DNA from 3 places in the Rhizobium sp. BT03 genome. Region 2 is predicted to be linked to each of the others. Evidence: riboswitches for the same ligand, from Rfam matches in the RefSeq annotation. Region 2 holds a riboswitch; each other region holds the start of a gene.
What was found. Region 2 has a riboswitch for cobalamin ahead of QMO80_RS21400 (ABC transporter substrate-binding protein). Riboswitches for the same ligand answer to the same signal wherever they lie in the genome.
Positions count from the first base shown of each region.

Region 1: another riboswitch for cobalamin. It lies ahead of nrdH (glutaredoxin-like protein NrdH); the one in region 2 lies ahead of QMO80_RS21400 (ABC transporter substrate-binding protein).
Region 3: another riboswitch for cobalamin. It lies ahead of cobU (bifunctional adenosylcobinamide kinase/adenosylcobinamide-phosphate guanylyltransferase); the one in region 2 lies ahead of QMO80_RS21400 (ABC transporter substrate-binding protein).

Region 1 covers NZ_CP125640.1:3,199,000-3,209,104, forward strand. The annotation lists gene QMO80_RS15695 (heavy metal translocating P-type ATPase) at 1-792, shown strand, start outside; cobalamin riboswitch at 1,211-1,438, shown strand; gene nrdH (glutaredoxin-like protein NrdH) at 1,699-1,920, shown strand; gene nrdI (class Ib ribonucleoside-diphosphate reductase assembly flavoprotein NrdI) at 1,934-2,350, shown strand; gene nrdE (class 1b ribonucleoside-diphosphate reductase subunit alpha) at 2,329-4,533, shown strand; gene nrdF (class 1b ribonucleoside-diphosphate reductase subunit beta) at 4,733-5,707, shown strand; gene QMO80_RS15720 (adenylate/guanylate cyclase domain-containing protein) at 5,812-7,035, shown strand; gene queE (7-carboxy-7-deazaguanine synthase QueE) at 7,038-7,766, opposite strand; gene queD (6-carboxytetrahydropterin synthase QueD) at 7,763-8,119, opposite strand; gene queC (7-cyano-7-deazaguanine synthase QueC) at 8,119-8,829, opposite strand; gene QMO80_RS15740 (hypothetical protein) at 8,916-9,293, opposite strand; gene QMO80_RS15745 (ABC transporter substrate-binding protein) at 9,308-10,105, shown strand, end outside.
Region 2 covers NZ_CP125640.1:4,405,033-4,415,137, reverse strand. The annotation lists gene QMO80_RS21425 (cytochrome c family protein) at 1-266, opposite strand, end outside; gene QMO80_RS21420 (MYG1 family protein) at 445-1,368, opposite strand; gene QMO80_RS21415 (hypothetical protein) at 1,755-2,318, opposite strand; gene QMO80_RS21410 (ABC transporter ATP-binding protein) at 2,431-3,195, opposite strand; gene QMO80_RS21405 (iron ABC transporter permease) at 3,192-4,232, opposite strand; gene QMO80_RS21400 (ABC transporter substrate-binding protein) at 4,229-5,245, opposite strand; cobalamin riboswitch at 5,419-5,675, opposite strand; gene blh (bifunctional sulfur transferase/dioxygenase Blh) at 6,155-7,435, opposite strand; gene QMO80_RS21390 (DsrE family protein) at 7,606-7,974, opposite strand; gene QMO80_RS21385 (AraC family transcriptional regulator) at 8,041-9,036, shown strand; partial or broken gene QMO80_RS21380 (cupin domain-containing protein) at 9,348-9,823, opposite strand; gene QMO80_RS21375 (VOC family protein) at 9,868-10,105, opposite strand, start outside.
Region 3 covers NZ_CP125640.1:48,406-58,510, reverse strand. The annotation lists gene QMO80_RS00295 (TSUP family transporter) at 120-905, shown strand; gene cobO (cob(I)yrinic acid a,c-diamide adenosyltransferase) at 943-1,578, opposite strand; gene cobN (cobaltochelatase subunit CobN) at 1,575-5,717, opposite strand; gene cobW (cobalamin biosynthesis protein CobW) at 5,722-6,771, opposite strand; gene cobU (bifunctional adenosylcobinamide kinase/adenosylcobinamide-phosphate guanylyltransferase) at 6,776-7,300, opposite strand; cobalamin riboswitch at 7,599-7,996, opposite strand; gene QMO80_RS00270 (chloride channel protein) at 8,223-10,013, shown strand; partial or broken gene QMO80_RS00265 (adenylate/guanylate cyclase domain-containing protein) at 10,018-10,105, opposite strand, start outside.

The sequences.
Region 1 (10,105 bases), 1.2 Mb from region 2:
TTGGCGCTGGCGATCCTCAAACGCGCCAAGGCTGACGGCGTCCCCATGCCGCCGGCTTTCGAACTGAAAGCGCTGCCGGGCAAGGGTGTCAGCGGCAAAGTCGGCGGCGAGACTCTCGATTTGCTGTCGTCGTCCGCTGCCCGCGAACGCGGGGCCCTCGACGGCGACAAGGATGCACGCATCACTGTTCTGAATGACGAGGGCAAGAGCGTGTCGGTGCTGCTCGTCAATGGCGCGGCAGCCGGCCTGATCGCCATGCGCGACGAGCCGCGCGAGGATGCCGAAGCCGGGCTCTCGGCGCTTAAATCGGCCGGTATCAAGGCGATGATGCTGACGGGCGACAACAAGCGGACGGCGGCAGCCGTTGCCGGCATGCTCGGCATCGACTGGCGCGGCGAGATGATGCCCGAGGACAAACAGCGGGTTGTCGGCGAATTGAAGCGCCAGGGCTTCGTCGTCGCCAAGGTCGGCGACGGCATCAACGACGCTCCGGCGCTGGCCGCCGCCGACATCGGCATCGCCATGGGCGGCGGCACCGATGTGGCGCTGGAGACGGCCGATGCCGCCGTGCTGCACGGGCGCGTCGGCGACGTGGCGCGGATGATCGCGCTGTCGCAGCGGACGACGCGCAATATCCTGGAGAATATCACCATCGCGCTCGGGCTGAAGGCGGTGTTCCTGGTCACGACCATCGCCGGCATCACCGGGCTCTGGCCGGCGATTCTGGCCGATACCGGCGCCACGGTGCTGGTGACGATCAATGCCCTCCGGCTGCTTCGCGTAAAGGGATGAATGTTTTTCCGGTGGCGGCGTGAAGACTGCTGCCGGTTCGGGCCTGATCGAGAATTGAAAATAGCGGAGCCGATCCTCAGTCAGGCGGGCTCTCGGTTTGCCGACAAAGTCTCCTCCGTCATGCTCGGCCTTGTGCCGAGCATCTAACCACGGCAATTTCCTGACAGGAAAACGTTTATTTTCAAATACTTAATTGACCGTGTGTAGATCCTCGGCACAAGGCCGAGGATGACGTCACGGGTTTTGCCGTGGTTTGTCAGCAGCCTGAGCCGACCAGGCTGGCCTACTCATCACGGCCTTCTCCGCAGTTCGTTTTGTTTAAGCCTTTATTATCCATGTTTTCACAGGAACGCAGCGATTTCAAACCTGTCGTAACGCAAGGCGAAAACCATCCGTTGACATGATTTTTGATTGGCATACTATATATAGTGTTCAAGGTTCCTTCGATTCGTGAGGATCGCGGGCTAAGACGGGAATACGGTGCGTTCCACCATGAGGGCGGGACAAGGCCGGAGCTGCCCCCGCAACTGTAAGCGGCGAGCAACTGTCCGATTTCAGGTCACTGAGGCATGATGCCTTGGGAAGGCTGGGGGCAGGGTGCTTCGACCCGCAAGCCAGGAGACCTGCCTTGAACGAGATGTCCACGGGCGGGGTGTCCGGAAGGTCGCGTGCATGAAGCGGAATGATCCGCGCCTGCTGCGCTGCCCCGAACGTCCGCATGAGCACTTCGGGGTTGAAGTCATGTCGAGAATATCCAGGCCGCCGCCCGCGCAAATCCCGAGAGGGACCATATCGGGCGTTTAAGACGCCAACTTTGCCAGATCATTATCAAACGTTGCCCCGGACGCCGCAAAGCGCCCGATCCCAGTTCTGCGTCCTGAATTCATTGAGATCACGAGGAAGATGATGAGCGTTACCGTCTACAGCAAACCCGCCTGCGTCCAATGCACCGCCACCTATCGCGCCCTCGACCGCCTGGGCGTCGATTATGACATCGTCGATATCTCCGAAGATGCCGAGGCGCTCGATCGTGTGCGCGGCATGGGCTACATGCAGGTTCCCGTCGTCGTTGCCGGCGAGCAGCATTGGGCGGGGTTCCGCCCCGATATGATCAGCGCGCTCTCCTGACCGAGGAAAGGCGATGGGGCTGATCGTTTATTATTCCAGCCGATCCGAGAATACCCATCGCTTCGTCGCCAGGCTCGGACTGCGCGCGGCGCGTATTCCGGCGGGCGGTGCGGATGCGTTCCATATCCGCGAACCTTTCGTGCTCGTCGTGCCGACCTATAGCGGCGACGGCGGCCCAGGGATCGTAAAGGGCGCCGTTCCCAAGCAGGTGATCCGTTTCTTGAACGATGCGGAGAACCGAGGACACATTCGCGGCGTGATTGCCGCGGGCAACAGCAATTTCGGCGAGACATACGGGCTCGCCGGCGACGTGATCTCGCAGAAATGCCGGGTGCCTTACCTCTACAGGTTCGAGCTCATGGGCACGGAGGAGGATGTCGCCAACGTCAAACACGGAATGGAACGATTTTGGACACGGGAACACCTCTGACGCGGGATGCGGGCGCAAAACCGCATAACACTTTTGCTCATCCCGCCGGCGAACGCCCTTTGAAAGCGGCGGAAACGCTCGACTATCACGCGCTGAACGCCATGCTGAACCTCTATGACGATGAGGGCAGGATCCAGCTCGACAAGGACCGGATGGCGGCGAAGCAGTATTTTCTGCAGCATGTGAACCAGAACACGGTGTTCTTTCACAATCTCCGCGAAAAGCTCGATTATCTCGTCACCGAGGGCTATTACGAGCAGGAGGTTCTCGACCAATATTCCTTCAATTTCGTGCGCGACCTGTTCGACCAGGCCTATGCCAGGAAATTCCGGTTCCCGACTTTCCTCGGCGCCTTCAAATATTACACCAGCTATACGCTGAAGACCTTCGACGGAAAGCGCTATCTCGAGCGCTACGAGGATCGAATCTGCATGGTGGCGCTGACCTTGGCGCGCGGCGACGAGGCCCTTGCCCGCGACATGGTCGACGAGATTATTTCCGGCCGTTTTCAGCCGGCGACGCCGACTTTCCTCAACGCCGGCAAGAAACAGCGCGGCGAACTCGTCTCCTGCTTCCTGCTGCGGGTCGAGGACAATATGGAATCGATCGGCCGCTCGATCAATTCTGCGCTGCAGCTGTCGAAGCGCGGCGGCGGCGTGGCGCTGTCGCTGACGAACATCCGTGAGGCCGGCGCGCCGATCAAGCAGATCGAGAACCAGTCATCGGGCATCATCCCGGTCATGAAGCTGCTCGAAGACAGCTTCTCCTATGCCAACCAGCTCGGGGCCCGCCAAGGTGCGGGTGCTGTCTATCTCAACGCCCATCACCCCGACATCATGCGTTTCCTCGATACCAAGCGCGAAAATGCCGACGAGAAGATCCGTATCAAGACGCTGTCGCTGGGCGTCGTCGTGCCCGACATTACCTTCGAACTCGCGAGGAACAATGAGGACATGTATCTGTTCTCGCCCTATGACGTGGAGCGGGTCTACGGCGTGCCCTTCACCGAAATTTCGGTGACGGAAAAATATCGGGAGATGGTGGCGGACGCGCGCATCTCGAAGAAGAAGATCAAGGCGCGTGAATTCTTCCAGGTGCTCGCCGAGATCCAGTTCGAGAGCGGTTATCCCTACATCATGTTCGAGGACACGGTGAACCGGGCAAACCCGGTTGCGGGTCGCATCTCCATGAGCAATCTCTGCTCGGAGATTTTGCAGGTCAGCGAGGCGAGCGAATACAACGACGACCTCTCCTACAAGCATCTCGGCAAGGATATTTCCTGCAATCTCGGCTCGCTGAATATCGCCGCGGCCATGGATTCCGCCGATTTCGGCAAGACGATCGAGACCTCGATCCGGGCGCTGACGGCGGTCTCCGACATGAGCCATATCGCCTCGGTGCCCTCGATCGAGAAAGGCAATGACGAAAGCCATGCGATCGGCCTCGGCCAGATGAACCTGCACGGCTATCTCGCCCGCGAACACATCTTCTACGGCTCTAGGGAAGGCGTCGATTTCACCAACATCTATTTCTATACGGTGACTTATCACGCGATCCGCGCCTCGAACCTTCTGGCGGTCGAACGCGGCACGAGCTTCAAGGGGTTCGAGAACTCCAAATATGCCTCCGGCGAATATTTCGACAAATATACCGAGCAGGAATGGAAGCCGGCGACGGAGAAGGTGCAGGCGCTGTTCGACGATGCCGGCATCCCTGTTCCGACACAGGAGGATTGGGCGGCGTTGAAGACGGCTGTCATGACCTCCGGCCTGTATAACCAGAACCTGCAGGCTGTACCGCCGACGGGCTCGATCTCCTACATCAACCACTCGACTTCCTCGATCCATCCGATCGTCTCGAAAATCGAAATCCGCAAGGAAGGCAAGATCGGCCGCGTCTATTATCCGGCGCCGTTCATGACCAACGACAATCTCGATTATTATCAGGACGCCTACGAGATCGGGCCGGAGAAGATCATCGATACCTATGCGGCGGCGACCCAGCATGTCGACCAGGGCCTGTCGCTGACCCTGTTCTTCCGTGACACGGCGACGACGCGCGACATCAACAAGGCGCAGATCTACGCCTGGAGGAAGGGTATCAAGACGATCTACTACATCCGGCTTCGCCAGATGGCGCTTTCCGGCACCGAGGTGCAGGGGTGTGTGTCTTGTACGCTTTGAGTTGATTTCGCTCCGGACTGCAAGATGCCCCTCACCCTAACCCTCTCCCCGTAAAAACGGGGAGAGGGGACGTGCCCTGCGAGAGGTTGTGGGGAACGGAGAGCTTGCGGCTTGCTCCCTTCGCCCCGCAAGCGGGGAGAAGGTGCCGGCAAGCGGATGAGGGGCAAACCCAGGCAAATTCCTCAAGAGGGACCACCCAATGAACATGCAATTAAAACCCGTTTCCCGCGTGCGCGCCATCAACTGGAACCGCATCGAGGACGATAAGGATCTCGAAGTCTGGAACCGGCTGACCGGCAATTTCTGGCTGCCGGAGAAAGTGCCGCTGTCCAACGACATTCCTTCCTGGGCGACGCTGACGCCGGCCGAGCAGCAGTTGACCATCCGCGTCTTCACCGGGCTGACGCTGCTCGACACGATCCAGAACGGCGTCGGCTCCATCAGGCTGATGGAGGATGCGGTGACGCCGCATGAGGAGGCGGTGCTTTCCAACATCTCCTTCATGGAGGCGGTGCATGCGCGCTCCTATTCGTCGATCTTCTCGACGCTGTGCCTCACGCCCGATGTCGACGATGCCTATCGCTGGTCTGAAGAAAACGAGTTCCTGCAGCGGAAATCGGCGCTGATCATGGAGCAGTATGCCTCCGGCGATCCCTTGAAGAAGAAGGTCGCGAGCGTCTTCCTGGAAAGCTTCCTGTTCTATTCCGGCTTCTATCTGCCGATGTACTGGTCGAGCCGGGCCAAGCTGACCAACACGGCCGACATGATCCGCCTGATCATCCGCGACGAGGCGGTGCATGGTTATTATATCGGCTACAAGTTCCAGCGCGGGCTGGAGCGGCTTTCCGAGGAGAGGCGGCAGGAGATCAAGGATTTCGCCTTCGATCTGCTGCTCGAACTCTACGACAACGAGGCCAGATATACCGAGGCGCTCTATGACGGCGTCGGCCTGACCGAGGACGTCAAGAAATTCCTGCATTACAACGCCAACAAGGCGCTGATGAACCTCGGCTACGAGGCGCTTTTCCCGGCCGAGGCCTGCAAGGTCAATCCGGCGATCCTGTCTGCGCTTTCGCCGAATGCCGACGAGAACCACGACTTCTTCTCCGGCTCCGGCTCGTCCTATGTCATCGGCAAGGCCGTGGCGACCGAGGACGAGGATTGGGATTTCTGAGGTTTAATCGATGCCTCCCCTTATCATTTGCTCTCCCATCGACCACATTCAGCGGGAAATTGAGTTCGGCACTTGCCAGTGAAGTGACGTAGCGGGAGTTTTAGATGTCGTCTTTTTTGAACAAGGTCGGGACCTCGGTCGAGGCGGACGAAGGCGTCTGGCCGATTCGCCGGAGACGGATTCTCGACTGGCTGGTGAATGAGACGCGGGGCGAGCGTTTCATCGACAACATCCTGGTGGACATGTGTGAGAAGCTGCTTGCGGCCGGCGTGCCGGTGGCGCGGGCGACGCTGCATTTCAGGGTGAACCACCCGCAATGGATCGGTGCCCGCATCCTCTGGAAGGAAGGGCTCACCGAGGCGAAGATCGACACATTCGCCTATGGCGTCGAAAACACGCCGGAGTTCCTGACCAGTCCGGTCAACGCGATCCATCAGGGTGCGGAGGAGGTGCGCAGGCAGCTGGAAGGCGCAGCCGACGGCGATCTGGATTCATTCTATCAGGACCTGCGTGACGACGGCTTGACCGAGTATATCGCCTGGCCGCTCGAACACACCTTCGGCAAACGGCATGTGGCGACATTTTCCACCAGCCGGCCGGGCGGTTTTACGAGCGAACATGTCGATTTCCTGCGCGATCTCCTGCCGGCGCTGACCCTCGTCAGCGAAATCCGGCTGAAGAACATCATGGCGCGCACGCTGCTGCAGACCTATGTCGGGCCGCATGCGAGCGAGCAGATCCTGTCGGGTGTGACGACGCGCGGCAGCGGCGCCACCGTCGGTGCGGCGATCATGATCTGCGACCTGCGCGACTTTACGGCGATCTCCGATCTCTGGCCGCGCGACGATGTCATTCATCTGCTCAACGATTATTTCGACGCCATGTCGGACCCGATCGAACGGTATGGCGGCGAAATCCTGAAGTTTATGGGCGACGGATTGCTGGCGATCTTCCCGCTGAGCAAGGAAACGGCCTGCGCCGATCTGCTGCAGGCGATCCGCGAGGGCCAGGCATCGATGGCCGAGCTGAACGAGGAGCATGTGCGCATGGGGCGCGATCCGCTGCGCTACGGCGTCGGCGTGCATGTCGGCGACGTCATGTACGGCAATATCGGCTCGCGCCGGCGGCTGGATTTCACCGTCATCGGCCCCGCCGTCAATGTCGCCTCGCGGCTGGAAAGCCTGACCAAGGAGGTCAAGCGCCCGGTGCTCCTGTCGCGGGCCTTCGTCGAAATGGCGGGCTGCGCGAAAGACATGGACAGCCTCGGCACCTTCCCGCTGCGCGGGCTCGGCGAGCCTGTCGATGTCTTCGCTTTCCAGGAGGGGTAGGTTCAGACGCCGCGTTTGTTTCCCCACAGCAGCACGTGCAGCTGCGGCAGCACGCGCGGGGCAAACCATCCATCAACAGTCACCTTCTCGACGAGCCAGTGCATCCGGTCCATCACGCCGTCGATATCGATTCGGGCGTCGTCGTCATCGGGCGGCGGCGGCGTATGGTTGCCCGGCTGAAGGTACAAGGGAATATAGGGGTAGCGTCGGCCCGCCTGTTGGGCGAAGGCGTAGTCGTCATCGTCGAACACGACGATTTTCAAGGCGATCTCGGGACCGCCGGCGGCGAGCCGGAGACAATTGTCGACCTCTTCCCAATCCGTCAGCATTCCGCTTGACGGCGGCTTGGGGCTCAAGACCAGGATGTCGAGATCGCGAAACCAGTTCCGGGCGACGCTCCCCTGCGTTTCCAGCGCGAAGCGGTATCCTTGGGAATGGCCGAATTCGATCAGCGGCCCCAGCGGCTGGATCGCCGGATTGCCTCCGGAAAGCGAAACCGTCATCGGCCGACCTCGGGAAAGCTTGCTGACCTCCTGCCAGATCGCCTCGGTGGACATGGGAAGCCATTGATTGCGGAAGGCGCTGTCGACGGCGTGAAGGCTGTCGCACCAGGAACAGCGATAGTCACAGCCGCCTGTCCGGACGAACACCGTCGGCAGGCCGATCAAAGCGCCTTCGCCCTGGATGGTCGGGCCGAAGATCTCGCTGACGCGAATGGTCTCTCCGCTCATGGCCGGTACTCCGCCCAGGTCTTCGGCGTCTCGCTGACGCGGACCGACGAAGTCTCCGGGAAGCGCTCTCTGCACCAGTCGTAAAAGTGCTTTGCCAGAAACTCGGAGGTGACTTTCGAATGACCGAAGACCTCGTTCAGGTGACGATGATCGAGGGTTTCGTCGATATAGCGCTTCAGCGGCGAGAGGTCGTGATAGTCGCGAACGAAGCCGTCGTCATTCAGGCTTTCGGCGCAGAGTTCGACGACCACGATATAGTTGTGTCCGTGGAGCCTGGCGCATTGATGCTCGGCCGGCAGATGATCCAGCTGGTGCGAAGCGGAGAGATGGAACTCCTTGGTGATGCGGTACATCAACGCACCTCCGCCGCGGAATATTGCGACACGGCCGCTTTCCAGAAATCCCGGTCTTCATATTCCGTCGGATCGGAAATCCCGGCGAGATGGAAAGCCTCGCGGCGTTCGACGCAGGTTCCGCAGCGCCCGCAGTGAAGCCTGCCGCCCTTGTAGCATGACCAAGTCTCGGCAAACGGCGTCGCGTGTTTTTCGCCGTCCGCGACGATCGCCGCCTTGGAAACATCGACATAGGGCGCAAGCAATCGGACGCTGGCATAACCGTCCAGCGCTTCGTTCTGCATGCGTTGGAAGGCGTCGATGAAGCCCGGCCGGCAGTCGGGATAGATGAAGTGATCGCCGCCATGCACGGCGACGGCGACGGCATCGGCCTTTTGCGCGGCGGCCAGGCCGAATGCAATCGCCAGCATGATGGCATTGCGGTTCGGCACCACAGTGGCCTTCATGGTCTCCTCGGCATAATGGCCGTCCGGGACCTCGACATTGTCGGTTAACGCCGATCCGCTGAGATGGCTGCCGATGGCGGCGATGTCGATGATATGATGAGGAACGGCGAGGCGCGCGGCGCACCGGGCGGCGAAGTCGAGTTCCTTGCGGTGCCGCTGGCCGTAGTCGAAGGAGACGAGGCCGATAAGCTGTTGTTCCGCTGCCATTTTGTGGGCAAGCGAAACGGAGTCGAGTCCGCCAGAGCAGACGACGATGGTTCTCATATTTTGGATTCCCTTGTTTTGACCGGGTGGGCTGCGACCGGATTACGGCGTGCTTCTAGGCGAAATCCCGCGCGATGCAAACAGTTTTAAGATGTCGGCCTCGAAAGTTGTTCGGTTTCATTGATCGGCAAATTCAGTTGCGGCGGCGGCAGGGGGCGCAGATCCGCAGCGTCAGGATTGTTGATGCGCTGAAGCAGCATGCGTTCCTGATCCTCGTCGGCCACCGTCGCCTCCTCTTGCATCGTGTCGACTTTCGGCGGTTGTTGTTGATGTGTGGAAATATACAAGTAATTCAATATGATGATGGAATAACCATATTTTTCTCGGGAGTCGAGAAAGGACTTGACGATCCGTGGCTTATGACGTTTTAAATTAGCAACCGCGCGGAGGAGCGCGGCCGTATGTCGACCGCTGCAACGGCGGAAAACATCGGGCGGCAGGGAGGGCCCGCCGCCGATTTTCAAATGGGAGGAATTTCATGCGCAAGTTTTTGAGCTCGGCGGCGATTGCCGTCGTGATGATGGCTGGCCTTAGTGCTGCCCGCGCCGCCGACGTTAAGGAAGTGCAGATGCTGCACTGGTGGACGTCAGGCGGCGAGGCGGCGGCTTTGAACGTTTTGAAGCAGGATCTGTCGAAGGAAGGTTTTGCCTGGAAGGACGTTCCGGTTGCCGGCGGCGGCGGTGATGCGGCGATGACGGCGCTGAAGGCGATGGTGGCGGCGGGCACTTATCCGACGGCCTCGCAGATGCTGGGTTATACCGTGCTGGATTATGCCCAGGCCGGCGTCATGGGCGACCTGACCGAGACGGCCAAGAAGGAAGGCTGGGACAAGTCGGTGCCGGCGGCGCTGCAGAAGTTCTCCGTCTATGACGGCAAGTGGGTCGCAGCCCCCGTCAACGTCCACTCGGTCAACTGGCTGTGGATCAACAAGGCGGTGATGGACAAGATCGGCGGCACTGAGCCGAAGAGCTTCGACGAGCTGATCGCCCTGCTCGACAAGGCCAAGGCTGCCGGCGTCATCCCCTTGGCGCTCGGCGGCCAGAACTGGCAGGAAGCCACGATGTTCGATTCCATCGTGCTGTCGACCGGCGGCCCGGAATTCTACAAGAAGGCCTTCAACGACCTCGACGAGGCGTCGCTGAAGTCGGACACGATGAAGACGTCCTTCGACAATCTGGCGAAGATCGTCAAATACGTCGATCCGAACTTCTCCGGCCGCGACTGGAATCTCGCGACCGCCATGGTCATCAAGGGTGACGCGCTGGTGCAGGTGATG
Region 2 (10,105 bases):
ACCGTCTCGTCCCAGACGAGACCGCCTTCGCCGGCCGCCTTCATTCCGGCCGAATAGGCGAAATCGGGATGCGTTCCGGCTTTTCTGCCGAACAGCTTGTTCAGCGACGGACCGACCTTATTGGTATCGGACTCGACGACATGACAGGTCGCGCATTTCTTGAAAACGGTGGCGCCAGCCGTCGCGTCGCCCTCCTGCGCACCGGCGTTCGTGGGGAAAAGGGCAGTCACAACTGCAGCAATCAGCAGAACGACACGATAATCCATGGCAAACCTCATCCTCCTCAAGGTCGCCAGCCACTCACACCGTCCACTATCTCTCGCGTGTGGGTGGTGGTTGTTGTGGCCCAAAGCTTAGTCCTTCGCGGATGCAAGTCAATCGCTTCCACGGTTGGGCTCAACTGAACGCATTTGATATCGGGCGGACCCGACGCGGATAGCGCCACTACACGCCGGTCGAAAGCGCCTCCTTAACCGCCAACTCCGCCATGGCAAGTGCAGCCTCGCGGGTCCTGGCGGCGGCGATGAAACGGCCGTTGTGGCAGAAGCTTGCGCCCTCTATGCCGCAAACTGTCTCCAGCTCTCCATTGGCAAGACCGGCCCAGGCTGCCGGCAGATCGGCCCTGAGCTCGAAGCCTTCCTCGGCGCGGCGGATGCCGGTCACGCACCAATCCTTTTCGCGCGGGTGGACGACGAACAGCAGGTGATCGGCGCCCGCCTTGACGATGGCGGGACGGAAGGGCATTCCCCGCGGCAACTCCAGAACACGCCCCTGCCCCGCAGCCTCGATTGCCCGGTGCACCATCGCCTCGGCCCGCAATTTTGCGACACTCTGGGCGATCCTCGCCTCGACGAAACTGCGGGCAACGGCAAGTGCTGCGTGGAAGGCGCGATCGTCGGCCCCGGGTTCCGTTTCGTCGAAAACCGGTTTCAGGGTCTCCAGCAGCACCGGCAGCGTCAAGCCCGCCAACGGCCCGGAGGGGCTGAGCGTGCCGTTGTCGGTCAGATCGATCGGCAGCACGAAGCCGGCATCGAAAGAGCCATGCACAGCCTCGACATGGATTTCAGGAAGGCCGGAGGCCGCGAGATAATCGCGGCCGTAATGCTTCCAGATCAAGCCGAACGAGCTGTAGGGCTGGCCATCGTCGCGCATCGGCGCGCCGCGCTGGTGGTGATCGAATATGCCGCGAGCAGGGTCATAGGCGCCGCCGACATCGTAGATGATCCGGTCTTGGCCCGGCGTGATCCATTCAGGCGCCCGGCTGCGGACGATGCGCGCCTGCGGGAAAAGCCGGGTCAGGATAACGCTCGACAGCAATTCGTCGGCATGGAAGCCACCGGAATGGGTGACGAGGAAGTCGGGGATCATGGGAGTTATGCGCCTTGTCGTTCGCGGAGGGTCCGCCTGGGTCAGCACCAGATAGCCGTTGGCAGATATGACGACAAGCCTCCATGGGACGAGGCTCTTGGACTTTGGCGTATTGGCAACGGCAGGGATGGGCGGCACTGGAATAGCAGCAAACCCTCGGCGCCAGGGCGCGGCACCCCCCAACGTCCCTCATCCTGAGGCGCGTAGCCCGCAGGGCGAAACCTCGAAGGACACGCTGCGGCGCTCCTCCTTGCACCGGCGCACCCGCCTCACCCTTCGAGGCCCCTTCGGGGCGCCTCAGGATGAGGCTCTCTTGGGCCTTCGAGGCTTCAGCGACGCCTTTGCTTGGGTCTCGTACTCGCGCAGGTCGTCCGGAACTGCGCAGCCTAAGGCAGCGCCGGTCCCGGCTGTCTTGCAACGAGCGCACGGCCGGCCGCCGCGCCGGCGTGAAGGCAGACCAGGCCGATCGCGGCCAGAGAATTGATCAACAGGACATTCGCCACGACCGACGCCGAAAATGCGCCCTCGCCTGACGGGAGAACCGCCGTTGCTGCAAAGATCACGCCTTCATAGGCAACGAAGCCGGCCAGGAAGGCGCCGGCCGCGGTGACGGTCAGGCCGGCCGCGAGGCGAAGCACGCCGAGCGCTGCCGCCAGGGAGGAGAATGCGGCAATACCGATCGCCAGACCCCAGGCATAGCTGTCCCAAGTCTGGGGATAGCCGAGCACGAGATATCCGACCATCTGGTTGGCGAGCCAGGCCAGCAGAACCGCCGTCACCGCCATCTGCCGGGGAAGAATGACCGCCGATACCGCCGCCAAGGCCACGAAGGGCGTGACGCAGGCAAAAATCAGGCTGAGAGCGACGCTCGCGCCTGAAATGATGGCGACCCAGGCGACGGCGAAGCCGGGGACGACGGGGCGCAGGGGAAACTGATTTCGTTCGAGCATCTCGAAACTCCGTTCGACCGGGCGCAAGCGCCCTCGGAAATCATACGCCAGCCCGGGAAAAAGGCCAGTCAGGCCACATCTCCGTGTTGAGATCGAACGTCCCGGCCGTTCCTCAATCCAGGACGTATTGGATATGATGCCGTCCATGCACGGCCGATTTCTGGACATGGGCGCGAACGCCGAAAACCCGGCCGATCATATCCTCCGTCAGCACATCCTCCGGCGCGCCCGAGGCGACGACCTCGCCCTTCTGAAGCACCGCCAGGCTGTCGCAGAACATTGCCGCCAGGTTAAGGTCGTGCAGCGCCACGATGCAGGTGATGCCGAGCTTGGAGATCAGCCGGAGGATGTCGAGCTGGTGCTGGATATCGAGATGATTGGTCGGCTCGTCGAGCAGCAGCTCACCCGGCGCCTGCGCCAGCGAGCGCGCAATATGGACACGCTGGCGCTCACCGCCCGACAGCGTCTGCCAGAGCTGGCCCGCCCGCTCCCCCATGGCGACCCGCAACAAGGCCTCGTCGACCGCGGCATCGTCCTCAGCGCCCCAGGGCGAGAGCAGCCCGCGATGGGGCGTGCGGCCGAGCCGCACCACGTCGCGCACCGTCAGCTGCGTCTCGGTCGTCGACTGCTGCTCGACGAAGGCGATGCGCCGCGCAAGGGCTGCGCGCGACAGCGAAGCGATATCGTCTTCGCCCAGCCGGATGACACCGCTGCGGACCTTGCGCAGCCGGCAGATCAGCCTGAGCAGGCTCGATTTGCCGGAGCCGTTCGGCCCGAGCAGGCCGAGCACCTTGCCCTTTTCGACCGTCAGGCTGACGCCGTTGACGATGACCGTGTCGCCGGCGGCAAAACTCACCGCGTCGATGGAAATGCTCATGCGCTCCTCCGCACACGATAAAGGATGACCGCGAAGGCCGGCGCGCCGAAGAGCGCGGTGACGACGCCGATCGGCAGCACCTGCTGCGGGATGATGATGCGCGAGACGATATCGGCGCCGACCATGTAGATCGCGCCGCCGAGCGCCGTTGCCGGCAGCAGCCGCCGATGCCCCGGCCCGACGAGGAAGCGGGCGGCATGCGGGATGACGAGACCGACGAAGCCGATCGAACCCACCATGCTGACGACGCTCGCCGTCATCGCCGCCGTCAGGGCAAAGAGCAGGATCTGGACGCGGCGGACAGCAATGCCCAGCGAGGCGGCCGCATCCGTGCCGAAGGCGAAGGCGTCGAGCGCCCGGACATGGGCCATGCAGACGAGGAAACCGGCAAGCGCGATCGGCACCGAGAGATAGACATCCGGCCAGCGCACGCCGCTGAGCGAACCCAGCAGCCAGAACAGCACGCCCCGCGCCTGCTCGGCATTGGCCGAGGTCGTGACGATATAGGAGGTGAGCGCATTGAAGAGCTGCGAACCGGCCACGCCGCAGAGAATGATGCGCTCGCCCGTTCCGCCCGCCCCCGTGGCGAGGAAGCCGACCAGCAGGAAAGCGACGACCGCGCCGAGAAAGGCACCGCCCGAAAGCCCGAGAACGCCATAGCCGAAGCCGAGGATCATCACCGAGACCGCCCCGGTCGAAGCCCCGGCCGAAATGCCGAGCACATAGGGTTCGGCCAGCGGATTGCGCAGCAGCGCCTGCAGGATGGCGCCGGAAAGCGACAGCGAGGCGCCGGCGCTCGCCGCGACCAGCGCCCGGCTGAGGCGATAATCCCAGACGATGCCCTGATGGATGCGGCTGAGCTCGAAATCCGTGCCGAACAGCCGGTTCGACACCGCCTCCGCCGTGGTCGCCAGCGGAATGGCGATCTCACCGATCGAAACGGCAAGGCTGATCATCAGCCCGAGAAGAAGGAAGGCGGCAATGGTGAGCGCGGCAAGCGCCCACCATCCCGGCTCTCTGGCCGATGCTGCCGTCACTGGGTCAGGCCGAAGGACTTGATGCCCTTCGCCAGCGTCTCGATGCCGTCGATGGTGCGGATCGTCGGGTTCATCGATTGCGCGTCCATCATCACGAAACGCCCGTTCTTCACCGCGTCCAGCTCCTTGGTGACGGGATCCTTCCTAAGGAAATCGATCTTCACCTCGGGATCGTCGGCGGCGTAGCGGCGCCGGTCCATGGTGGCGAGAACGATGACGGCGGGGTTCGCCTCGGAAATGGTTTCCCAGCCGACCAGCGGCCATTCCTCCTCGGTGGTAACGACATTCCTGGCGCCGATCGCCTTCAGGATATAAGCCGGCGCGCCGTTCTTGCCGGCAATGAAGGCGTCGCCATTGACCTCCTTGCTGGAGAACCAGAAGACGACGGGCAGGTTCTTGCCCGCTGCGCCCGATATCGAAGCCACCGCATCGGCCTCGCGCTTCTTCAATTCAGCGATCAGCGTATCGCCGCGCTCCTTCACGTCGAAAATTTCAGAGAGTTCGGCGATTTCACGATAGATCAGCTCCATCGTGAACAGCTCCTTGCGCACGCCGTCGCCGCCATCGGTATTGACCTTGGCGAAACAATCGGCCGGCGAAAGATAGGTGTTGATGCCGAGATCCTCGAACTGCTCCCGCTTGCCGACGGAGCCCTGCGCGCCGACATGCCATTCGAACTCGGCCGCCACAAGGTCGGGCTCTTGCCCGACGACGGATTCGAAGCTCGGATCGTTGTCGGCGAGACGCTTTATCTTGCTGTTGGCCTCGGCATATTGCGGCAGCACGGGACCCACCCAAACGGCCGTGCCTGTGATTTTGTCGGCAACGCCGAGCGAGAAGAGAATTTCGGTCATGCCCTGGCCGATCGAAACGATCTTCGACGGCGCCTTCTGGAACGTCACCTGCTCACGGCAATTGGTGATGGTCAAAGGATATTGGGTGGCGGCAAGGCTCGGTGCCGCAAAGCCGATCAGCCCGAAGGCACATGTCATGGTGGCGAAAATCTGGCGCATGAAAAACCTCGATTGAAGGGAAAAAGCACGGTTATGCCGCACAGGCGGCCGAGGGCACGCTGAGACGTGCGCTAACCGCAGGAGGCCCAATCGAGACGGATGCATGCCGGAATTCGGCGAAGGTTCAGAAAGTCAATCATGTCTGTTCCTTGTCCGGGCATCCCCGCCCGGTTGATTGGATCGTGATTGACGGCAGGTCTCCTGGCTTGCGGATATCCGTCGTCTCATCCGCCTTCCCGCGCTATATCGCAGTGGCGAGGCCATAAGCCCTTCAGAGATGGCCGGTCGCTGGCCACAGCTGAGATGATCGACAATCCGCTTACAGTTGCGGGGGCAGCCACGGTCTCGGTCCCTACTGGGTCGTCCTCACCGTGTTCCCTATTAATCCCCTTGGAGTCATCTTCAGGGAACCATCGCCCTCAGTTACGTCGCCGGCCCGGGCGACGTCAACAACTATTGCGGAGGATTAGGTTTGGGTGGGCGAAAAATGGAGACGGATCGTCGGAGCGCTGTTGGCCGGTATAATGCCGGCATCCTTCATCCCCTCAGGATGAGGCTCTCTTAAGCGTCGGCGCAGCATCCTCCCATTCCCGCTGTCGTAGGCGCGGCATCCGCCAACCTCCCTCATGCTGAGGTGCGCAGCCCGAGAGGGCGAAGCCTCGAAGCACGCCGCAACGGTGCTCCTTGCTAAAAACGCATCCTGCTCTGCGAATGGAGCACCCGCCTCGTCTTTCGAGGCTTCAGCCTTCGGCTTCCGCACCTCAAGATGAGGCTCTTTTGAGCGTCGACAGAAGATCCTCCCGTTCCCGCTGTCGTGGGTGCGGCACCCTCCGACCTCCCTCATGCTGAGGTGCGCAGCCCGTACGGCGAAGCCTCGAAGCACGCGCCGCAACGCTGCTCCCTGCGTTCCTACAAGGCATCCAGCGGGATCTTCAGATATCGCCGCCCATTTCCCTCCGGCTCGGGCAATCTGCCTCCCCGAATATTCACCTGCAGCGCGTGCAGCATCAGCTTCGGTTTCGGCAGCGTACGGTCGCGCGCCTTGCGGAGCGCCACGAAGCCGGCCTCGTCAATGCCTGATATATGCGGATTACCGCTTTTCTGGGCGGCTACCGTGCTTTCCCAGCGCGGGTGACGGCCGCCAGGCTGATAGTCGTGGCCGGAAAAGAGCCGGGTCTCCTCGGGCAGCGACAGGATGGCCTGGATCGAGTGCCAGAGGTCGCTGGCGCTGCCGCCGGGAAAATCCGTGCGCGCCGTGCCGGAATCCGGCGTGAACACGGTATCGTGCACGAAGGCTGCGTCGCCAATGACATAGGTCACCGAGGCAAGGGTATGGCCGGGCGAGAACATCACGCGGGCTTTAAGCTCGCCGATCTCGAAGGTGTCGCCATCGGCAAACAGCCGATCCCATTGCGAGCCGTCGGTTTCGAGTGCCTGCCAGTTGTAGATTTCCTTCCAGAGCACCTGCACGTCGGTGACATGGGCGCCGATCGCGGTCGGCGCGCCGGTCTTTCCTTTGAGGTAGTGCGCGGCGGAGAAATGATCGGCATGCGGATGCGTGTCGAGGATCCACGCGACCGTCAGCCCCTCGCTGTCGATATGAGCGAGGATGGCGTCGGCATTGGCCGTCCCCGTCGCACCCGACATCTCGTCGAAATCGAGCACCGGGTCGATGATGGCGCAGCGTTTCGTCACCGAGTCGGCAACGACATATTGCACACTGCAGGTGCGGGGCTCGAAGAAGGCCGTCACACCAGCCGCCTGCCCCGCCCGTTTTTCCAGCCAGCGGCGCGCGCCGGCAAGATCGAAGCCGAGGTTTTGACCAAAGGCCTCGACTTCCCCGGGCTGCATGCGCCCGTCGAGCACCTCTCCCAGCGCATAGAGCGTCAGCGCCCGCGTGCCGCTCTTGCAGTGAGCGACGACCGGCCCCTTCGCCTGCGTCATCGCCATCTGGAAGGCGCGGATATCGGCCTCGGTGATCTCGGCCCCTTTCACGGGCACGAAGCTGTAGGCGAGCCCCGCGGCGGCAGCGGACGCCTTTTCCGCCGCATTGCCGGGCTGCCCCGGCTCCTCGCCATCCGGCCGGTCATTGATGACGGCGGTAAAGCCGTCTGCTGCAAAAGCGGCAAAACCGGCGGCATCGGGCTGCCCCGCCACCGATATCAGCTCATTGACCCTCACGGATGTCATCGAAGCCCCCGCGCCGCCTGCATCGGCAGTATCGCATGTATATCGATACAATCTCACAAGTATATTGCCGAGCGCAAGAATAGTCGCTTGGCACTCCGTCGCGCCTGCCGCGGGCCAGAAAATGCAGACGCCAAAACACGCCAGATCCTCGCCCGGCCCGGCATAGCCAGTCAAAACGACAGTGTCGCCGCGCCCTGTTTGATCTCCGCATGCATGGCGCTGGCGCCGACGATGACGACGCCGTCGAGCATGTCTTCCTGCGTATAACCGCGCGAGGTGACGCAGGGCGGGCAGGCCCAGATCGTGCCGCCGCGCTGCTGGAAATTCTCGATCAGGCTCGACAGCGGATCGAGCGGCGGCACATGCGTCATCCGCTGGCCGCCCTTGCGCACAAGGTCGATCCCGGTGCTGGTGAGGAACACCGAGACCTTCAGTCCGGCGGTGATGCCGCCATTGGCAATGGTAAAGGCGACGGAGGACAGTTCGGATTCGATGCCCTTGGTGACGAGCACGACCAGTTTGTCGCTTGGCGTTTGCATAGTATTCTCCCTGTTGCAGTGACCTGTTCACCATAGGAGGATGCGCGGGGCGCGTATTTGGCCGGAATGCGTGAAGCCTTGTCCGAAAATCCAGATGCGGCGGGTGTGGCGCGCGACGACGTGCTGTCGGCGCTGCTGTCGACGATCCGCCTTTCGGGATCGCTGCAGTTCTGCTTCATGCCGACGGGCGACTGGCAGACCGACGCGGCACCGTCGCTGGCGAGCCTTTCGGCGAGGGCTTCGGGCACGATGCCGTTTCACATTGTCGTTGCAGGCAGCTGCTGGCTGAAAACGGAAGGGCAAGGGACCGATCTGGAGACGGGCGACGTGCTGGTCTTTCCTTTTGGCACCGGGCATCAGCTCGGCGCCGGCAGAGACGGCATGCTGGTGCTGCCGACCCGCGACCTGCCGCAGAAGCCGTGGCGTGAGATCCCGGTGCTTCGCTATGGTGAGGCGACGAACGGGGTACGGCTGCTCTGCGGCTATCTGCAGTGGGACGGGTTGAACTTCGCGCCGTTGCGCCAGGCGCTGCCCAAGCTGATCCATCTCAGAACGCGAGCCGCCAATGACGGCGACTGGCTGCGCGCCACCATCCGCCAGATGGTCGACGAGGTCGATCGGCCGCGCGCCGGCGGCGTCTCGATGCTGCCGCGGCTGACCGAAATCATCTTCATCGAAATTCTGCGCCATCAGATCATGATGGTCGAGCCGCGCTCGGTCGGCTGGCTGGCGGCGCTCGCCGACCCGGCGCTTTCGCGCTGTCTCTCCCTCATTCACGACGATCCCGGCCGCAACTGGTCGCTGGAGGAGCTGGCCGCCGCCTCTGGCCTGTCGCGCAGCGCGCTTGCCGAACGCTTCCAGTCGATGCTCTCGACCTCACCGATCCGCTATATCAGAGGCTGGCGGCTCTACCTCGCAAGTGTCGCGCTCGCCACCTCTGGCCGGCCGATCGCAGCGATCGCCGACGACGCCGGCTACGCCACCGAAGCCGCCTTCTCCCGCGCCTTCTCCCGCGCCTTCGCCACCCCGCCGGCCGCCTGGCGGGCGATGGCGCGGGAATAGAGCGTGAGGAGGCGTCAGACATCGCGTCGGCGGCATTCACTTGGTCGGCAAAGCATCCCCATCCTGCCCTTTGCAGCCAGCCCCGGCGCCCCCGAGAGAGCCTCATCCTGAGGCGCCCCGAAGGGGCCTCGAAGGACAAGGCGGGCGCTCGCCGTGGCGGCAATATTGATGCAAGGAGCGGCGCTGTGGCGTGTCCTTGAGGCGCCACCTCTGCGGACTGCAACCTCAGCATAAGGCGCGTTGGAGAACGCCGCGCCCCGTGAGCTCCGTTGGCGAGTCTTACGTAAGGCCGCCATGGTCGGTCAGCGCCATCATGGGCTCGTCAATCCGAGCGCCAGCGTCATCTCGTTTATGATTCCCAATCGCGCTTCTATCACCGCGATTTTCGCGGGCGTATCGGCACCGAAGGCCTCAATATCGATGAACAATTGCTCACATCCGCCCGGCGTCACAATGCCGAACATCTGGCCGGGTTTATCGCTTATGTTTCGCCAGCCGTGCCGTACATGCGGCGGCAGAACGACGACGCTTCCCGCGGGCGCGTCGAACTCCTCGTCGCCGCATTGAAATCGGTAGAGCCCATGGATGACCCGAAAGACTTCCGTCTCTCGCGTATGCGTGTGTGCGGAGCCGGACCATGACCCGGCGGGGTGAAGGTTTCCCACATCCCGAACGCGCCACCGGTCTCTTTGGCCGTGGCATGGATGACGATCCTCGCGCCAAAGGGTGTCCTCGCCACGCGCTCCTTGCCGGGCAAGGAAACAATGGCACTCCTGAAACTCGACATATCCACCTCCCCTCGATTGCATTCTTTGGGCAGAGCCTGCGTTGTCACGCGTCCAGCGCCGGCTCATTGAGCATCGCCTCGATATTGTATCCGTCGGGATCGAGAACGAAGCAGGCATAATAGTTGTCGGCATATTCCGGCCGTGGGCCGGGCGCACCATTGTCCCTTGCACCGGCTTCGAGCGCTGCGCGATAAAACGCCTCGACCTCCGCCCTGCTCCGGACACGAAAGGCGACGTGCAAACGGGTCAGCGGCGGCTCGTCGTCGGTATGCTGGATTTCG
Region 3 (10,105 bases), 140 kb from region 2:
TCAGAAGATGATGCCGTCGGAAAACCGCTCCTGCTTTTCGGCATCATGCTCTGGCAGCCATTGCAGCTTGGGATGGGAAATGCAACAAAGCCACCCGAAAGCCCCTTCGGAATACCGTCTTGCCTGACATTGCTCTTCATCTGCTTCTGCTGCTTTGCGCGGCGGCCTTCTTTGCCGGTTTCGTCGATTCGATTGCCGGCGGCGGCGGCCTCATCACCGTTCCCGCCATGCTGATCGCAGGCATTCCGCCGCTGCAGACGCTCGGCACCAACAAGGTGCAGTCGATCTTCGGCGCAGCTTCGGCAACGCTCGCCTATGCCCGCAAGGGCCATGTGCAGCTTCACGAACAGCTGCCGATGGCGCTGATGGCGGTCATGGGCGGAGCGCTCGGCGCTGCCCTTGCCACGATCGTGCCCGGACAGGTGCTGCAGGCGATCATGCCGGTGCTGCTGCTGTCGATCGCGATCTTCTTTGCCGTCAAGCCGAACCTCAACGACGTCGACACCCATCGCCGCATCACGCCCTTCGCCTTCGGCCTGACGCTGGTGCCGGCCATCGGCTTCTATGACGGGGTCTTCGGCCCCGGCACCGGTTCCTTCTTCATGCTCGCCTTCGTCACGCTCGCCGGCTTCGGCGTGCTGAAGGCAACCGCCCACACCAAGCTTCTCAATCTCGGCTCGAATTTCGGCGCGCTGATCGTCTTCGCAAGTTTCGGCGCGATCCTCTGGAAGATCGGCCTGTTGATGGGGGTCTGCCAGTTCCTCGGCGCGCAGCTCGGTTCGCGGCTTGCCATGCGGATCGGCTCGAAGCTGATCAAGCCGCTCCTCGTCATCGTCTGCGTCGCCCTTGCGGTCAAGCTGCTCGCCGACCCGGCAAATCCGCTGCGCGTCTGGCTCGGCGTCTAGCCGCCGAACCTCATCTCGTCCATCGCCGTCAAACGCCTCAGAACTCCACCCCCGGCTGACCCTTGATGCCGGAACGGAAGGGATGTTTGACCAGCTCCATCTCGGTCACCAGATCGGCGATCTCGATCAGTTCCTCCTTGGCGTTGCGCCCGGTCAGCACGACATGCGTCATGGCGGGCTTCTCGCTCTTCAGGAAGGCGATGACCTCGTTGATATCGAGGTAATCGTAGCGCAGCGCGATGTTGATTTCGTCGAGCAGCACCATGGAATTGCGCTCGTCGCGGATCAGCTCCTTGGCTTTCTCCCAGGCGGCCGAAGCCGCGGCAACGTCGCGGGCGCGGTCCTGCGTTTCCCAGGTAAAACCCTCGCCCATCGTGTGGAACTGGCAGAGATCGGAGAAATGAGTCTCGATCAGGTCGCGCTCGCCGGTCCACATCGCGCCCTTGATGAACTGCACGACGGCGGACGGTTTGCCATGAGCGATGTGGCGGAAGATCATGCCGAAGGCGGCGGATGACTTGCCCTTGCCCTTGCCGGTATGGACGATGATCAGCCCCTTGCCATCGGTCTTGGTCGCCATGATCTTGTCGCGCGCGGCCTTCTTCTTCGCCATTTTCTCGGCATGGCGCGCGTCGTCCTTGGCCGTTTCGTTGTCCGGGATCTCGTCACTCATCGATTCACCTCATTCTGTGATTTGGCCAAGTCGAACCGGGCCGAATTGCTGCGCGGCGTCCAGAGGCTGCGGTCGATCGCCTCACACAGCCGCGCTGTCATCTCGTCGAATGCCGCCGGATTCTTCTCCACCATGAAATCGCGCACAGCGGGATCGGTGACGAAAGCCTGGTAGACCGCCTCGAAATGATGGGCGCCGACCGCGCCCGTCGTCGCCGCGAAAGCGAAGAGATAATCGACGGTGGCGGCGATCTCGGCCGCGCCCTTATAGCCGTGGCGCATGACGCCCGATATCCATTTCGGATTGACGACGCGCCCGCGCACGACGCGGCCGATCTCCTCCTCCAGCGAACGGATCACCGGCTTTTCCGGCCTCGAATGATCATTGTGATAGATCGAGGGACGCGCGCCGGCCAGCTGTTCGGCCGCCGCCGCCATGCCACCCTCGAACTGGTAATAGTCGTCGCTGTCGAGCAGGTCGTGCTCGCGATTGTCCTGGTTCTGAACGACGGCCTGCACCGAGCGCAGCCGCTCCTCGAACAGGCCGCGTTCGGCCTTGCCCTCCTCGCCGGCGCCATAGGCATAACTTCCCCAGACGAGATAGGCTTCGGCGAGATCGGCGCGCCGCTCCCAGCCCTTTTCGTCGATCAGCGCCTGCAATCCGGCACCATAAGCGCCGGGCTTCGAGCCGAAGACCCGGTAGCCGGCCCGGCGTTTCGCCGAGGCGGCGTCGAGGCCGGCGGCCGCAAGTCTTGCCGCTTCGCCGCGCATACGGGCTGCGATCGGATTGTCGGCCTCGTCCTCGTCAAGCGCGCCGACAGCGCGGATCGCTTTGTCGAACAAGGCGATCTGCTCGGGAAAAGCGTCGCGGAAGAAGCCGGAGATTCTGAGCGTGACATCGACGCGCGGCCGCCCGAGCACGGCCTGCGGTATGATCTCATAGCCGGTGACGCGGCGCGAACTCATATCCCAGAGCGGCTTGACGCCGATCAGCGCCAGCGCCTGGGCGATATCGTCGCCGCCGGTGCGCATGTTCGACGTGCCCCAGGCCGTCAGCCCGAAGGTATCGGGCCATTCGCCGTGATCCTGCACATAGCGGCGCACCAGCAGCTCGGCGGATTTTTTGCCGAGTTCGTAAGCGGCCGGCGTCGGCACCGCGCGGCTGTCGACCGAATAAAAATTGCGGCCCGTGGGCAAGACATCGGGCCGCCCGCGCGTCGGCGCACCGGAGGGGCCAGGGGCCACGAAACGGCCGTCGAGGCCGGCAAGCAGGCCGGATATCTCCGCCGGACCGCAGGCGAGGATCGAAGGTTTGAGACGGGTCTCGATCTCGGAAAGCACAGCTCTGGTTTGGGACCAGAGGGTTGGGCATTCCATCTCACCGGCAACGATTTTCGCCGCCAGCAGCTCGATGCGCTCGACAGTGTCTCCGTTGGTGCGCCAGGGGGCGTCGAGGAGGTCTGCGAGGATGGCGGGACGTGGGCCGGTCCAGAGAGCGGCCATGTCGCAGTCGAGAGGGTCGAACGTGGAGTTACCCCCCTCTGTCCTGCCGGACATCTCCCCCACAAGGGGGGAGATCGGCAAGGGGCTAGCCCGCACGCCAACCTCTATTGTTTGGGGAAGCCAGCGCCCCGATTCAATCTCCCCCCTTGTGGGGGAGATGTCCGGCAGGACAGAGGGGGATGCCACAGGCACACCGCCCTCACCCACATCCCCCGCAATCGCCCGCTGCAAACTCGTATCCCCGCCCTCGCCAAGTCCGCGCGGCACCCGCGCCAACGCCACCGTCAAATCCGTCAGCAGCCGCCCCTGCGGCGAAACCCCAAACACATGCAGTCCGTCGCGGATCTGCATTTCCTTGAGGTCGCAGAGATAGGCGTCGAGCTTCTTCAGCGCTTCGCCTTCGCTTTCGCCGCTGACGATGCCGGCATCCCGGTCGAGGCCGATATCGGTGACGAGATCGAGGATCTGCCGGCTGAGCAGGCGGATGCGGCGGGGGTCGCCGCCGGATGCCTCGTAATATTCGTCGACCAGCGCTTCCAGGTCCTTGAGCGGCCCGTAGCTCTCGGCCCGCGTCAAAGGCGGGGTCAGGTGATCGATGATAACGGCGGCCGTCCGGCGCTTGGCCTGCGTGCCCTCGCCCGGATCGTTGACGATGAAGGGATAAAGATGCGGCAGCGGCCCGAGGATCGCCTCGGGATAACACGCATCCGACAGCGCCAGCGCCTTGCCCGGCAGCCATTCGAGATTGCCGTGTTTGCCCATGTGAATGACGGCGTCGGCACCGAACTCGCGCCGCAGGAAAGCATAGAAGGCAAGATAACCGTGCGGCGGCACGAGATCCGGCGAATGATAGCTCTCCTTCGGATCGATATTATAACCGCGCGCCGGCTGAATGCCGACGAGGACGCCGCCGAAGCGGGCGAAAGGCAGAGCGAAGACGCCCTCGCGAAAATACGGATCGTTCTCGGGATCGCCCCAACGGCCCCTCACCTCATCCTGGATCTTGTTGGGAAGAGACGCCAGGAAGCTGCTGTAACGACTCAGGGATAGCGTCTCGCGGACGACCCGGCCGTCATGCCCCGAATTTGTCGGCCCCTCCATCAGATGCCGGATCAGCGCGTCGCCGTCGGCTGGAATATCGGCGAGCGGATAACCCGCGGCCGCCATCGCCCGAAGCACCTCGACGCTGCCGGCCGGCGTATCGAGGCCGACCCCGTTACCGAGCCGGCCGTCGCGGTTCGGATAGTTCGCCATGATAAGAGCGATGCGCCGGTCGCGTGCCAGGGTGCCGCGCAGCCGTGCCCAATTGGCGGCGAGTTCCGCCGTATAGCGCACCCGGCCGGCATCTGGTTCGCTGGCGACGATGTTGGTCTCGACAGCCGCATCGTAACGCGCTGCCGTCTTGAAGGAGACCGCCCGCGCCAGCACCCGGCCGTCGACTTCGGGCAGCGCCACGTTCATGCCGAGATCCCGCGCCGAGAGGCCTTGCGAGGAGACAGCCCATGCCTCCCGCGACGAGGCGGACAGGATGGCCTGCAGCACCACCGCCCCGTTCGCCTCCAGCACCGTCGGCTGCCGGTCGGCGCCCGGTGCGGAGACGGCAAAGCCGGTCGTGTTGATCACGACATCGGGTTTCAGCGCTGAAAACACGCTTTCGAGAATGCCGGTCGAGACGGGATCCTTGAGGCTATAGGCAAAGACCGGCAGCGGCCGGAGACCCTGCGCCTGCAAGGCGTCGATCAGCGCCTCGATCGGCTTGGTCTCGCCGCTCTGCACGAGGGCGCGGTAGAAGCTGATCGCGATTGTCGGGGGTTCAAATCGCTCCTCCGCTACCATACCCCCCTCTGTCCTGCCGGACATCTCCCCCACAAGGGGGGAGATCGGGGATGAGAGGCCTCGCGCCATCTCTTCAGCCGAAAGTGCGGCATCCTTATGCGTTGCTTTGGTTCGAAGCCCAAGCGACTTGCCGATCTCCCCCCCTGTGGGGGAGATGTCCGGCAGGACAGAGGGGGGTATCCCACGCTCGACGGACGAAGGTCGCGTAACATGCGAACCGACAACCCGCCGCCACTCTTCGACCCCGATCAGACCCCGCCCCGGCCACCAGATGCCGGCTTTCATCAAGGGCACGGCCGGCGCCGGCTTCTCCGCACCGGATAGCATTGCCGCAGCATAATCGAGAAAGGCGCGCGTATTGGCATCGCCGCCCTCGATCAGATAGGCCCAGAGCCCATCGAGATCGTCGGCTGCGATGTTCGAGAAGGGCGCCAGCCCTGCATCCGGCCTGGCATCACCCGGCAGCACCGCAATCAGCATGCCATTGCGGGCCGCACAAGCATGCAGCGCCTCCAGCGCATAGCGGAAATAGCTGGCGCCGCCGAGCGCACGGACGATGATGAGCCTGGCGTGCCGCGCCGTGCGTTCGACATAGGTATCGATCGACATCGGATGCTTGAGGCTCATCAGGCTGGCGAGCCGCAGCGAATGCGGTCCACCACGCGCTTGATGGGCGGCCGCGATCGCCGCAAGCTCGCTGTCGGCCGCCGACAGGAACAGGATATCGCCCGGCGTCTGCCCGAGGTCGATCGCCTCATCGCCGTCGCTGATCGTTCCCTGTTGGGCCAGAAGCAGATGCATGGGGTTACGCCAGCGCCTCGATCGCCGCCCTCACCGCGCCCTGATCCATCTCATGAAGGCCGATGACGACCAGACGCGTGGCGCGCTTTTCACCAGGCGTCCAGGCGCGGTCGAAATAGTGGTCGATGCGGCTGCCGACGGCCTGAAGCTGCAGGCGCATCGGCTTGCCCGAAACGTCGACGAAGCCCTTGAGGCGCAGCACGTCATGGGCTGATATGATCGCCTTCAGCTTTTCAACGAAGCCGGCAATATCGGCGACCGCTCCGAGGTCCACGACGAAGCTGTCGAATTCGTCGTGATCGTGCGCCACACCGTCCTCATGCTCAAGCTCGTGGTGCGACTTGCGGTTGGCGATATCGTCCTCCGTGCCGATTCCGAGACCGAGCAGGATGCCGGCCGGCACCTCGCCATTCCTCGCCTCGATCATCGCAGGCTTGCGCACTGTGCGAGAGGCGACCTCGTCGCGCACCCTGATAAGACCAGCCCCATCGATCAGGTCGGTCTTATTGAGCACGATCAGATCGGCGCAGGTCAGCTGATCCTCGAACAGCTCTTCGATCGGGCTCTCGTGATCGAGCGATTCATCCTCACTGCGCGCCGCCTCGACAGCATCGTGATCGTCGGCGAAACGGCCGGCGGCAACTGCGGCGCTGTCGACTACGGTGACGACACCGTCGACGGTCACCTGAGTGCGAATGTCAGGCCAGTTGAAAGCCGCGACCAGCGGCTGCGGCAAAGCAAGGCCCGAGGTTTCGATGACGATATGGTCGGGGCGCTGGTCGCGCTCCAGCAGCTTCGTCATCGTCGGAATGAAGTCGTCGGCGACCGTGCAGCAGATGCAGCCATTGGTCAGCTCGATGATGTCGTCCTCAGTGCAATTCTCCGCGCCGCAGCCCTTCAGCACATCGCCGTCGACGCCGAGATCGCCGAATTCGTTGATGATGAGCGCGATCTTCTTGCCGCCCGCGTTTGTGAGCAGGTTGCGGATCATCGTCGTCTTGCCGGCGCCGAGGAAGCCGGTGATGACGGTTGCGGGAATCTTCTGCTGGTTCATGGATTTAACCCTTCATTTTCAGCGGCAGGCCTGCCGCGATGAAATAGACTTCGGCGGCCTTCGCCGCGATCATCTGGTGGAGACGGCCGGCATGATCGCGAAAATCCCGCGCCATGCGATTGTCGGGCACGATGCCGAGGCCGACCTCGTTGGAAACGAAAACGAGCCGCGCCTTCGCGTCAGGCAGGAAATCAGCGAGCGCCGTAAACTCCGCGGTCATATCCCGCTCCTCCATCATCAGATTGGTGACCCAGAGCGTCAGGCAGTCGATCAGCACCACACGGCCCTCGCCGTCGATGGCGGCGAGCTTGCCGACAAGATCGAGCGGCTCCTCATGCGTGGTCCAGGACGGACCGCGATCGGCCCGGTGCTGGGCGATGCGCGCCTGCATTTCCTCGTCCCACGCCCGGCCGGTCGCGAGGTAGTGACGATCGAGGCCGGTCGGCACGACAAGAGATTCGGCAAAGCGGGATTTGCCGGAGCGTGCGCCGCCGAGGATAAAGGTGGTGTTGGTGGAAGCGATCGTCATACGCAAGCGCTCCCGCTAGAGAGGGCGCGGCGGTGCCACATCCCTCTTCTCCCCCGCGGGGAGAAGGTGCCGGCAGGCGGTTGAGGGGGTGAGCGGCGAAGCCGCGAATGCACTGAGCACAAGCGAAGGGCAAAATGACGGAGGCGCCGTGCGGCCCCCGCATCCGACCCTTCGGGCCACCTTCTCCCCGCGAGGGAGAAGGGGAAATCCATACGCACAGCACCAAGCCGCGCCGAATTCATTCGTTCAGCCAAAACAACCTCCGTGCTGGCAGTGGGTCTCTTGCCCAGGGTTGGGCTTCTCGCCCGGCACGAATGGCAGGTCTCCTGGCTCGCGGTTGTCGGCCGCGATCGGGGCGGACCGGAATCCGGTCGCCCATGATCGTGCCAGCGGATCTGCCTCGCCTTCCCGGCTGCATCGGTGAAGAGGTGGACGATTCGTAGAAATAGAGGCGTCCGACCCCGGTTGATCACCATGCATGTCCAGTGGCTTTTCCGGCATGTCGCCCGTCCCGCCCGCCTGCACCATTGCAGACTGTCGGCCGGAAGAGCTGGATGCCGGATGGAAGACCCTGACCGCTCTACAGTCGCGGGGTCGGCTGTGATGAAGGCGCCCGGTGTGGGTCCGCCCCGTCACATTCCCTTTTCATCCGGAAAGGCGTAACACCGATCCGGAACCATCCGTTATTCCAAAGATGGTTAGGCAAGCTCAGGGGTGAAGTCAACCGGCCGATATGGCCGGGAATGGCCAGCCAGGCGACGCAACGCTCGCAAGACGACTTACTCTACCTAAAACATCGTCATTTATCAGATACTTACGTCATAAATATTTGATCGTCGCGCCAGCTTTTCGCCGCAATTACATCGCAAGCGGTCTGCGCCATCGCCCTTGACCGGGCCTCTTCCTGCCTAGTTGTCTTGCCATGCTTATGAAATTGGATCGGCGCCGGTTCCGGGCGCTGCGAGTTTTCTTCGATCCGGGGCGGCTGCGGGCGCTGACGCGACGCAGCGAAGTCGGCCTGTCGCTGGCGGGCGCCGTCGTCGGCATCACCTCCGGGCTTGCCGTCACCGGCATGAGCTTCGTCTCCAATGAACTGCATCAGCTGGTCTTCGGCATACCAGACAGCGAAAGGCTGAGCTCGTCTGTGATCGACGACAAGCTGCTGCTGCTGACCGCCCCCGTCATCGGCGGCATCTTGCTCGGTCTGCTTCTCTTCGTGTTGGCCAAACGCCGCAAGAAGCCGATGGTCGACCCGATCGAGGCCAATGCGCTGCATGGCGGCCGCCTGTCCTTGACCGACAGCATCATCGTCGCCGTGCAGAACCTGATCTCCAACGGCTTCGGCGCCTCCGTCGGCCTGGAGGCCGGCTATACCCAGCTTGCCGCCGGCCTCGCCTCGAAATTCGGCCTGAAGCTGCAGCTTCGCCGCTCGGATCTGCGTATCCTCGTCGGCTGCGGCGCAGCCGGCGCCATCGCCGCCGCCTTCAACGCGCCGCTGACCGGCGCCTTCTATGCCTTCGAGCTGATCATCGGCACCTATACGATCGTGTCGCTGACCCCCGTGGTCGTCTCGGCCCTCGTTTCCACCCTGATCGCAAGGCTGCTCACCGACGGCGATTTCACCATCGATATCGGCAGCTTCGGCGCTGTCATGCCGGCCGATTATATCCCGGCAATACTGCTCGGCGTCTTCTGCGCCGGCGTCGGCATCCTGATCATGCAGGGCGTCTCCTTCGTCGAGGAACTCGCGCGCAAGAGCTCGATCGCCCCGCCCTTCCGCCCCGCACTCGGCGGCATCATTGTCGGGCTGCTGGCGATGATCTCGCCGCAGGTGCTTTCGGCCGGCCACGGCGCGCTGCATCTCAACCTTTCCCGCGACGTGGCCATCCCGGCGCTGATCGGCCTCTTTCTGTTGAAATCCTTGGCTTCCGCGATCTCGATCGGCTCCGGCTTCAGGGGCGGCCTGTTCTTCGCGTCGCTGTTCATGGGCGCCCTGCTCGGCAAGCTCTTCGCCTATTGCGGCCCCTATTTTGCCGATGCGACGCTAACGCCCGTCATCTATGCCGTCGTCGGCATGAGTTCGCTTGCCGTCGCCGTCATCGGCGGGCCGCTGACGATGACGTTCCTGGCGCTCGAAATCACCGGCGATTTCCCGATCACCGCGCTGGTGCTCGCCGCCGTCATCACCTCTTCGCTCGTCGTGCGCTCGACCTTCGGCTACTCCTTCGCCACATGGCGCTTCCATCTGCGCGGCGAAAGCATCCGCAGCGCCCATGACGTCGGCTGGATCCGCAACCTGACGGTGGACAAGCTGATGCGCGCCGACGTCAAGACGGCCAAGGCGGGCATCTCGCTGGAGGAATTCAAGCAGGCCTTCCCGATCGGCTCGACCCAGCGTGTCATCCTCGTCGAGGAGAGCGACAAATATGCCGGCCTCGTGCTGGTGCCGGAGATCTACGCCAACCCGACCGACGCCCAAGACGAGGGCAAGACGCTTGCCGATTTCATCCACTACCGCAATGATTTCCTGCAGCCGCAGATGAATGCCAGGCAGGCGGCGGCGATCTTCGACAAGAGTGAAAGCGAAGCACTGGCCGTCGTAAACAACCTGATCGAACGCAAGGTGATCGGCCAGCTCAGCGAAAGTTATACGCTGCGCCGCTACAGCGAAGAACTCGACCGCCGCCGCCGTGAGGTCTCGGGCGAGATCTGAACCGCTAGGAACGAGGTTCGGCGGGCTTGAAAACGTTGACCGCCTTAGAAACACCGCGCAATTCGAAGGATCCCAGACATTCGCTCTCAACC